DNA from 3 places in the Mesorhizobium sp. WSM4829 genome. Region 2 is predicted to be linked to each of the others. Evidence: predicted binding sites of a transcription regulator. Region 2 holds the regulator's gene; each other region holds the start of a gene.
The links. The regulator LexA, encoded in region 2, represses DNA repair genes until DNA is damaged. The targets are predictions, from matches to a motif close to TGTTCNNNNTGTGTTCNG.
Positions count from the first base shown of each region.

Region 1 (3,272 bases), on a different contig from region 2:
GATGCCGTCATCATCGATCTCGAAGATGCCGTCGCCCCGGCCGACAAGGTTTTTGCGCGCGAAAAGCTGGCTGATATTTTCGCTCACCGCGCAAACCTGCGCTGCGAAATGGTCGTGCGCATCAACCCGCTCTCCAGCGAATGGGGCGCCAGGGACTTGCTGGCGGCGGCAAGCTGCGAGCCCGACGCCATCCTGCTGCCCAAGGTCAACACGCCGCGCGACGTCCTGGAAGCCGGCGACGTGCTGGACGACAATTTTTCACCCGACGAGGTAAAACTATGGGCGATGATCGAGACGCCCAAGGCGCTGCTCAACATCGGCCCGATTGCCGAGCTTGGCCGCGATCCGGCCTCGCGGCTAGTCTGTTTCGTTGCCGGAACGAACGACCTGGTCAAGGACACCGGCATTCTCGCTACGCCCGACCGGCGCTATCTCACGCCATGGCTGATGCAGATGATGCTCGCAGCACGCGCCGGTGGCCTCGACCTGCTTGACGGTGTCTTCAACGATTTTCGTGATCTGGACGCTTTTGCGAGCGAATGCACGGAAGCAGCCGCCATGGGGTTCGACGGCAAGTCGCTGATCCACCCGGCCCAGATCGATGCCGCAAACCGCGCCTTTGCGCCATCTGCCGAAGCCGTGGCCGAAGCGCGTGCGGTCAAGGAGGCCTTCGCGCTTGCCGAAAATGCCGGCAGGCAAGTCATTGCGCTGAATGGAAAGATGCTCGAACGGCTGCATCTGGCGCAGGCCGAAAAACTGCTGGCGAAGGCGGCCGCCAGCGCCAGCGGGACATGATCGCAACGCACCACAGGAATGAAAAATGAAACTCTACCGCTTTCTGTCCGGCCCAGACGATTCCAGCTTCTGCCACAAGGTGACGGCGGCGCTGAACAAGGGCTGGCACCTGTTCGGCTCGCCGACCTATTCCTACGACATGGAGGCCAAGGTCATGCGCTGCGGCCAGGCCGTGGTGAAGGATGTCGAGGGCCAGGAATACGGCCCTGGCACCAAGCTCAGCGATTGGTAGATTTTGCAAAGCTCGACGCAGGGTGTGTTGAGATTCAGGTCAGGCCGCGCCGGAGTCGAAGACGGGCGCGAAGCGACCAGACTGGGTAGTTTCCGAGAACCGGAGCGGAGCGTACTTTTGGGTACGTGAGCACCGGAAGCGCAGGGAACTGTCGTTCGCAGGCCGGCATCACCTGAATATCAGCACAGCCTACTCGGCTGCCTCTTCGATCCGTTCCATATCATCGTCCGACAGGCCGAAATGGTGGCCGATCTCGTGGATCAGCACATGGGTGACGATGTCGCCCAGCGTCTCCTCGTTCTCGGCCCAGTAATCGAGGATGGCGCGGCGGTAGAGCGTGACGCGGTTCGGTCCCTCGCCGGTCTGCGGATTCCAGCGCTCGGCGATGCCGCGCCCCTCGAACAGGCCGAGCAGGTCGAAAGGCGTTTCCAGCGACAGGTCGTCCATGATTTCGTCGGTTGGGAATTCGGCGATCTGGATGACGATCTCGCCGGTCAGCTTGCGAAACTCCTCCGGCAGATGGGCGTAAGCTTCTAGCGCCAGGAACTCCATTTCCTCCATCGACGGCGAAAGCTCGTCGTGCCAGGTACGGGTTTTGTAGATGCGGGCCATGCTTTGTCCTTCTGATCCCGGCATATAGGCTTTCGCGCCGGACTCGGCAATTGGCCGGGTTGCCGCCTTTCGCTGACAGGAATAAATTCCCCATGACTCCGCTTGACTCTTCGGCCGCCCTCTGGAATCTATTAGAACATAACAGGAACAATTGTGAGTGGAAGCTGACCGTCATGGCGACAAGCGCCGTGGCGCGGGAGACTGTTTTTGCCCTGCGCCGCCAGATCGCGAAGATCGAGGGAACGCTGCCCGAGCGCCTGCAGGCGCCGGCCGGCGCAGCCCCCGTTGATGCGCCCCGGAATCCAACAGCTGATGTCACGCCCAAAAATATCCCGCCCAAAAATCTGACAATTGTCCGCCGCGGCCTCGCCGTGGCGCCGCCCGATGCGTTTGTGCGCACCGGCGCCGAAGGTCTCGATACTGCGCTCAGCGGCGGCCTGCCGAAGGCGGCGCTGAGCGAGATCCATGGCGCCGCGACCCGCGATGCCGGAGCCGTCGCCGGCTTCGCCCTGTCGCTCGTCAGCCTGATCCTCAAACAGGGGCCGCGACTGCCGGTCCTGTGGATCGGCACCGCGGAAATCTTCCGCGAGGCCGGCTTCCCCTATGCCACAGGGCTTCATCGCCTTTTCGGCATCGAACCGGAGCAATTGCTGTTTTCCGAGGCGCCAAGGCTCCTCGACGCGCTGTGGACCGCCGAGGAGGCCGCCCGGATGACAGCGCTCGCCGCCGTCTTCCTCGAAATCCGCGGCAGTCCGCAGCGGCTGGACCTCACCGCGACGCGGCGGCTGCACGCCCGGGCACAGAGCGCCGGCCGGCCGGTGTTCCTGCTGCGCCAGGCCGGCGAACCCGAGCCGACGGCGGCACCCGTCCGCCTCGTCCTGTCGGCGGCGCCGTCGGCACCACGCGAGACGATCGCCGGGCCGCTCGCCGGCTCGATCGGCCGTCCCGCCTTCACCGTCAGCATCGGCAAGAGCCGCACCGCCTTGCCAGGACAATTCACACTGGAGTGGAACCCCGATGAACGCAGTTTCGAGGAAAGAAGGGCCGGGGAAAGACGGCAAGAACGGGCAGCGAATCCTGTCCCTGTGGTTTCCGCATCTCGCCGCGGAAAGGATCCTGCGCCAGCGTCTGGGGCGGTCCTGGCGTTCGCGGCCGTCGGATCACCTGCCGCTGGTGATCAGCCATCGCCAGGCGAACGCGCAGCGCATCGCCGCCCTCGACGAGCGGGCTGAGGCGCTTCACCTGAAGCGCGGCATGGGCATAGCCGACGCGCGCGCCATGCATCCGTCGATCGACGTCGTGGAAGCCGATCCCGAGGCCGACCGCCGCCTGCTCGAAAGCCTCGCCGACTGGTGCGACCGCTACACCCCGCTGGTGGCGATCGACGCAGCCGATGGCCTGTTCCTCGACGTCACCGGCTGCACCCATCTTTTCGGCGGCGAACGGGCGATGCTGGACGACATCCTGTCGCGCTTTTTCCATCAGGGTTTCGATGTCCGCGCCGGCCTTGCCGCCACACCAGGTGCAGCCTGGGCGGCAGCGCGGTTTTCTGGTGATCGCATCGTCCCCGGTGGCGAGGAGGACGCGCTTCTCGCGCCCTTGCCGCTGGCGGCGCTGCGCATCGAGCCTGACA
Region 1 is NZ_JBVVQJ010000046.1:46,033-49,304, reverse strand. Features, by position in the region: gene AC0L17_RS29995 (HpcH/HpaI aldolase/citrate lyase family protein) at 1-795, shown strand, start outside; gene AC0L17_RS29990 (DUF1737 domain-containing protein) at 821-1,027, shown strand; gene AC0L17_RS29985 (metallopeptidase family protein) at 1,217-1,639, opposite strand; gene AC0L17_RS29980 (ImuA family protein) at 1,813-2,871, shown strand; gene AC0L17_RS29975 (DUF6504 family protein) at 2,813-3,272, shown strand, end outside.
Region 1: AC0L17_RS29980 (ImuA family protein) is a predicted target of LexA. The motif match lies at 1,772-1,789, and genes of this name have one in related genera.

Region 2 (3,272 bases):
GCGAGACTTTCGGTGATCGGCATGGCGCCGGCCGGTCGCGGCTTTACCGGAACAGTCGGCCCGGCGCAGGCCGTGCGCATCTTCACCGGCGCGCCGCTTCCCGCAGGCGCCGACACCATCGTCATCCAGGAGAATGCCCGCGACCTCGGCGGCGGCATGGTCGAAGTGACCGCGCCCACGGTTGAAGGCCGCAACATCCGCCGCCTCGGGCTCGATTTCTCGAAGGGCGACGCGCTGCTGGAGAAAGGCCGCCTGCTTGATCCGGCGGCATTGTCGCTGGCGGCGTCGGCCAACCACCAGCAGGTCCGCGTGGTGAAACGGCCGCTGGTCGCCATCATCGCCACCGGCGACGAATTGCTGCCGCCGGGCAGCGACCTTGGCCCCGACCAGATCATCTCCTCCAATGCCTATGGCGTCGCCGCCGCGGCCCGCTCGGTCGGCGCCAGCGCACTCGATCTCGGCATCGCCCCCGACCGCAAGGAGGCGATCGCCGCGCTGGTGACAAAAGCCGTCGACGCAGGCGCGGACGTCATCGTCACGCTGGGCGGCGCCTCGGTCGGGGACCATGACCTCGTCCATGACGTGCTGACCGGCGAAGGCATGGCGCTCGATTTCTGGAAAATCGCCATGCGGCCCGGCAAGCCACTGATGTTCGGGCGGCTGGGCGCCATCCGCTGCATCGGCCTGCCCGGCAATCCGGTGGCCAGCCTGGTCTGCACGCAGCTCTTTCTGAAGCCGCTGCTGGCGCGGCTCGGCGGCCGCGCCTTCCGCCAGGACATGCGTCAGGCGCGGCTCGGCGCCGCCATGCCGGCCAACGATCTCAGGCAGGACTATGTACGCGCGGTGGTGAAGGAAGAAGCTGGCACGCTTGAGGCAACGCCGTTCAGTATCCAGGATTCCTCGATGCTCAGAATGCTGGCCGACGCCAACGGACTGGTCGTGCGCGAGCCATTCGCTCCCGCAGCCGCAGCGGGCGCCGCCTGCAGCGTGCTGATGCTACGCTGAACAAAACGTCAACACATTCATTAAACTTTAAATGGTTGCGGAACACAACTGGAACAGATAGTGTTTGTTCTGGGTTTGTTTTTCTGATTCTGTTGGGGGTCGCGATGCTGACACGCAAACAACATGAACTGCTGATGTTCATTCACGAACGGCTGAAGGAAAGCGGCATTCCGCCCTCGTTCGACGAGATGAAGGAAGCGCTCGACCTCGCCTCCAAATCAGGGATCCACCGGCTGATCACGGCGCTGGAGGAACGCGGTTTCATTCGCCGCCTGCCCAACCGCGCCCGCGCGCTGGAGGTGCTGCGCCTGCCCGATTCGATCGCGCCGGGCCTCAATGCGGCGCGCAAATTCTCGCCGAGCGTCATTCAAGGCAGCCTTGGCCAGGGCGGGCTTGGACAGGGCGGCCTCGGACGCCAGATCAAGCCGGCGCCTTCGCGCATGCGTGCTGCCGGCAATGACGACGACGTCGTTGCCACCGTCTCCATACCGGTGATGGGCCGCATCGCTGCCGGTGTGCCGATCGACGCCATCCAGCACCAGACGCATTCGATCTCGGTGCCACCGGACATGATCACCGGCGGCACGCACTACGCGCTGGAGGTCAAGGGTGATTCGATGATCGAGGCCGGCATCTTCGACGGCGACACGGTCATCATCCGCAACGCCGACACCGCCCAGCCTGGCGAGATCATTGTCGCGCTGGTCGACGAGGAGGAAGCTACGCTGAAACGATTCCGCCGCAAAGGTGCCTCGATCGCACTGGAAGCCGCCAATCCGGCGTACGAGACGCGCATCTTCGGGCCGGACCGGGTCAAGGTGCAGGGCAAGCTCGTCGGACTGATCCGGCGTTACTGAGCGGCAGGCTTCTGGGGTTTCTCGGCCCTGCGGTATGGCGGCAGGCCCCTCGCCTCGCGCGAAAATCGCCGCTGCTCATGCCAGGGCCTGTATGGCTGTCTGACGGCAAAACGGATTTCTGCGCGCATCCTCGCCGATAGCGGATCGAAGAAGACGGCGGCACTGCCCATGCGGGCGAGCTGCCGTTTGGTGACGACGAGAACCAGCGGGTTGCGGCAGGGTTTGTAATAGGCTGTGGCGTCGTCGATGACGATCAAATCCGCAAAGGCACAGGCCGGCCGCGCGGTTTTCCGGTCGTCGGCGAGCGCAATGAGCGCGCCGGACGGATGCCGGGCCAGGCACAGGCCGGCAGTGCAGGTGAAAGGTGCTCCCGGCGGCAGGTCGGCCGGGTCGGCGATGTCGAACCGCACATCTCCTTTTTCGAATGTCTCCGGCTCGACGATCGTCGTTGAAACCAGCGCATGTTTCCAGTTGTCGGTGGTGAATTCGTTCGAACGCATCCGGTTGACGGCAAGTTCGCCGCCGCCGATCGGCAGCGCCACCAGATGCGCATCCTCCGAAATCAGCACGTCGGGGATGCGCGTCTCGGAAATCGTCAGCAGGCCGGCGAGCGCAAAGGGAAGTGCGGCAAGCCGCAGCCATGTCGTCGCCATCGTGGCGATGACCAGGGCGACCGTCACCAGCAGAACCGATTGCAACGAAATCAGTCCGACTGCATCGACCGGCGAACGCTCCGAGATCCATCCCGAAATTGCGATCATCGCCGTCAGGCCCTTGCCCATCATGTAGAGGAAGGGGCCGTCGAGGCCGAAAGACATTGCCAGGGCGCTGAGGACGGCCAGGAACATGACGATCGTGACGATCGGCATGACGGCCAGATTGGCGAACAGGCTGAGCGGCGAGACGCGCTGGAAGTGCCAGATGGCGAAGAGCGCGGTGGCGCTGCCGGCAATGACGGAGGTCATTGCGATGGTGCCTGCCCCAGCGACAAGTTTGCGCGTGACGAAAGCGACCGGTGACCGTCGCTGTCGCGGCGCCTTGGCCTTGTCGGCACGGTAGTCGGACCAACCGGCATAGGCGCCCACGAGAGCCGCAGTCGCGGCGAAGGACATCTGGAAGCTTGCGCCGACCACCTCATGCGGCGACACGACGATGACGACGATGGCCGAAATCGCCAGGTTGCGCATGGTGAGTGCCGCCCGGTCGAACAGCACGGCGACAAGCATTACCGCCAGCATGATGAAGCTGCGTTCAGCCGCGACCACGATACCGGAAAAGATCAGATAGGCAGCGATGGAGACGAGTGCGGCAGCGGCCGCATATTTCTTGACCGGCCGGCGCGACGAAAAGTCGGGAAACAGCGCAAAGGCGCCGCGCAGCAATCCCATGACGGTGCCGGCGACAAGCGCC
Region 2 is NZ_JBVVQJ010000016.1:125,898-129,169, forward strand. Features, by position in the region: gene AC0L17_RS17445 (molybdopterin molybdotransferase MoeA) at 1-1,005, shown strand, start outside; gene lexA (transcriptional repressor LexA) at 1,110-1,862, shown strand; gene AC0L17_RS17455 (ComEC/Rec2 family competence protein) at 1,856-3,272, opposite strand, start outside.

Region 3 (3,272 bases), on a different contig from region 2:
GGCCTTGAACGGACCGGCCGTGGCGCCGCTGGGAAGCGAGTAGGGCAGTAGGCAGTAGGCAGTAGGCAGTGGGCAGTAGGCAGTGGGCAGTAGGCAGTAGGCAGTAGGCAGTAGGCAGTGGGCAGTGGGCAGTGGGCAGTGGGCAGTGGTGAGGAAGCCATTCCAGGGGCCATTCCCCTACTCCCCTACTGCCTACTGCCTTCCCTTACTTACAATTCCTTTTCGGCCAACTCGCGAAACGCGTCGGGAACCGACCGCGATTGGCCGAGCGCGACCGAGGCATAGCCGACCGCCTCCCAGCCGAAGCGGTCGCGGATCTTGTCGATGGCGCGGTCGGCGGTCCAGCGTGCCGCACCCTTCCTGGTGCCGGGGCGGAGGCGGTCGCCGTCGAGGCCGAGCGGCAGTTCCAGCTGCAGGGCCGGCTGCTTCTCCAGATGCGAGACGGCGATCGCCAGCAGCGAAATGGTCTTTTCGTGCGGATGATCGACAAGCACCTTGCGCACCAGCGCCTCGGCAATCTCGGCCAGCATCGCGGTTGCCGAAATCGGCTGGTCGAGCGTGATCGAACGCGTGACCGAGCGCAGATCGGCAAAGCGAACGCGGACCGTCACCGTGCGGCCGGGCCGCGATTTCGCCCGCAGCCTGGTGGCGACCCTGTCGGCCAGATGCAGCAGGGTGGGCACGAAGATTTTTGCCTCGGCCGGTTTCCTGCCGAGCGCCGATTGCGCGCCGGCCGATCGCGCCCGGCGCTGCGTCTCGAGTTTTCGCGGATCGCGGTTCCAGGCCAGCGCGTTGAGTTTTTCACCTGCCGCCGGGCCGAGCAGACGCTCCAGCGACCCACCATTGGTCTTCGCCAGTTCGCCGATGGTGCGCACACCAATGCCGGCCAGCCGCTCCCTGGTGACCGGACCGACGCCCCACATCAGTTCGACCGGCAGGTCGTGCAGAAACTCCAGCTCGTGGCGCGGATCGACCACTACCAGCCCGTCGGGCTTGGCCACCTGCGAGGCGATCTTGGCCAGGTGCTTGGTGCGCGCCACGCCGACCGAGATCGGTAGCCCGAGCTCCGCCCGCACGCGGCGGCGGATGGTTGTCGCGATCTCGGCAGGCGGGCCGAACAGATGGGTGCAGCCAGCGACGTCGGCAAAGGCCTCGTCGATGGAAATCCGCTCGACCACCGGCGTGAAATCGCCGAGCACTTGAATAGCCGCATCGCCGAGTCGCTGATAATCCTTGAAATGGCCGCCGACGAAGATCAGCCCGGGGCAGAGTTCACGCGCGCGCCGCCCCGGCATGCCGCCGCGCACGCCAAAGGCCCTGGCCTCGTAGGACGCGGCCAAGACGACGCCGCCGCCGACGGCGATCGGCTTGCCGCGCAGGGCGGGGTCGAGCAACTGTTCGACCGAGGCATAAAAGGCGTCCAGATCAGCGTGGAGGATGTTGGCTTCCATCCGGCCCGTTCGCCCGCGGCGGTTCGAACGCCGCATTGTCTTGAGGGTGGGTTTTTGTGGAACATAAAGAGAACAAATAGGGCGGATTGTCAAGGAGCGTGGAGGGCAGGTGGAGGGCAATCGCTTCAGGTCTGCGCTGCCCAATCCGCTTACCTTTCCAGCGTTGGTGGTTGGCGAAAACTGAAGCGGCTGCTGTCCCCTTGCAGGGGAGATGTCCGGCAGGACGGAGGGTGTAGTCCCGCCGACCTCTCAAGACCTGGGTTCCTCGCCCACCGCGAAGCGGGGGAGAGGTGGACGCGAAGCGGCCGGAGAGGGGGCTTTCGTAGGGCGCAGTCCCCCTCTCCGTCTCGGCTTCGCCAAGCCACCTCTCCCCCACTTTCGTTGGGGGCGAGGAACCCAAGCTGGAATGAATCTGCGATCCTCCCCCCTCTGCCCCGCCGGGCATCTCCCCTGCAAGGGGAGATCGGCAGCTTCGCCGGCGACACCTACCCCGGAATGTTTGAGAGCCCGGCAGGCGGACGAGGGGCGGCGCCGACTTCAAACGATTGGCTGACGGCAGGTGCCGCGACCTACAACCCCATCTTGTAGCCGAGATGGCTGGCGGTGAAACCGAGGCCCTCGTAGAAGGCGTGCGCCTTCTGTCGGCTCTTGTCGGTCGTGAGCTGAACGAAGCTGCAGTTGTGCGAGCGGCATTCTTCAACCGCCCATTCGATCATCTGCTTGCCGACGCCGCGAGACCGCCATTGCCGCGCGACGCGAACGCCTTCGATCTGGCCGCGCCAGGCACCTCTCCTGGATATACCCGGAATGAAGCTGAGCTGCAGGGTTCCAATCACTTGCCCGGCTTCGACAGCCACGGCCAGCAGCTGGTTGGGATCGGCATCGATCGCGCTGAAGGCATCGAGATAGGACGGCGCGAGCGGCGTCGACGCGTCTTCGCGACCAGCGCCAAGCGCATCGTCGGCAAGCAGCGCGACGATCGCCGGCAGGTCGGGCGCTTGCGCGCGACGGAATTTGATCTCGCTCATCGAGCGGGAGACATACGGCGCGGGCTTGGTGACGGCAAGTGCGGGTTGAGCGGCGGCGTCCTTGCGCATGACCATCTCGAGGACGGCGAGCTTTGCGCAAGACTGTCTGTTCTCGGACACGACGGTTCAAATCTAACGGCTTCAGAGCGAGATTCTAAGGAAGAAGAGGCATAGAAGACTGCGCGCATTCGCCAAATGGGGTTGCCTTGGTCAATCGATCCGTCATCGCCAGCGTCGTGCTAACAGCGGCCATTTTAGCGGGGATGCCTGCAACGGCGGCAGCCGGTGCATCGTTGAAACCAAAAGACGGGCAGGCCGGCACCTGGACGGTCGAAGGTGAGTGCAAGCGCCTTGTCGCCCGCAACGAGAAGCTCGGTTGCACTGGTGAGGTCACGCGGACGAAATTCTCCGATGGGACAATTACTTTCAGGTTTTCCGACGGTGAGAACTGGCTGGTCTTTCGCACGAAGGAGGCGACGGCCCGGCTGTGGCAAGGCTACAAAACCATTCTCGACGTCGATGGCGTTGCCTTCGGCCCAGTCGGCAGCGCGCCTGAAATCATTACCAGAATAGCGGGTGCGGGATGCTCGTATGGGGCTCCTTATTTCGGCCAGGCCAATATAGATTGCAGGGCCGTTGTCGATTTCCGGATGTGGGCTGCGGCGGTCAACACGGACGGGCGGCTGCCGGTGCCGGATAGCGAATATATTCCGCCAACGCGATCCGCACCGTAGCTGTCATTCGCAGGTTTCGCCGACTTCCAGCTTACGCCGCCTGCCGTGACCAGAGGCGG
Region 3 is NZ_JBVVQJ010000022.1:20,425-23,696, forward strand. Features, by position in the region: gene AC0L17_RS20705 (FAD-dependent oxidoreductase) at 1-43, shown strand, start outside; gene dinB (DNA polymerase IV) at 210-1,451, opposite strand; gene AC0L17_RS20715 (GNAT family N-acetyltransferase) at 2,021-2,479, opposite strand; gene AC0L17_RS20720 (hypothetical protein) at 2,773-3,213, shown strand; gene AC0L17_RS20725 (hypothetical protein) at 3,245-3,272, opposite strand, start outside.
Region 3: dinB (DNA polymerase IV) is a predicted target of LexA. The motif match lies at 1,509-1,526, and genes of this name have one in related genera.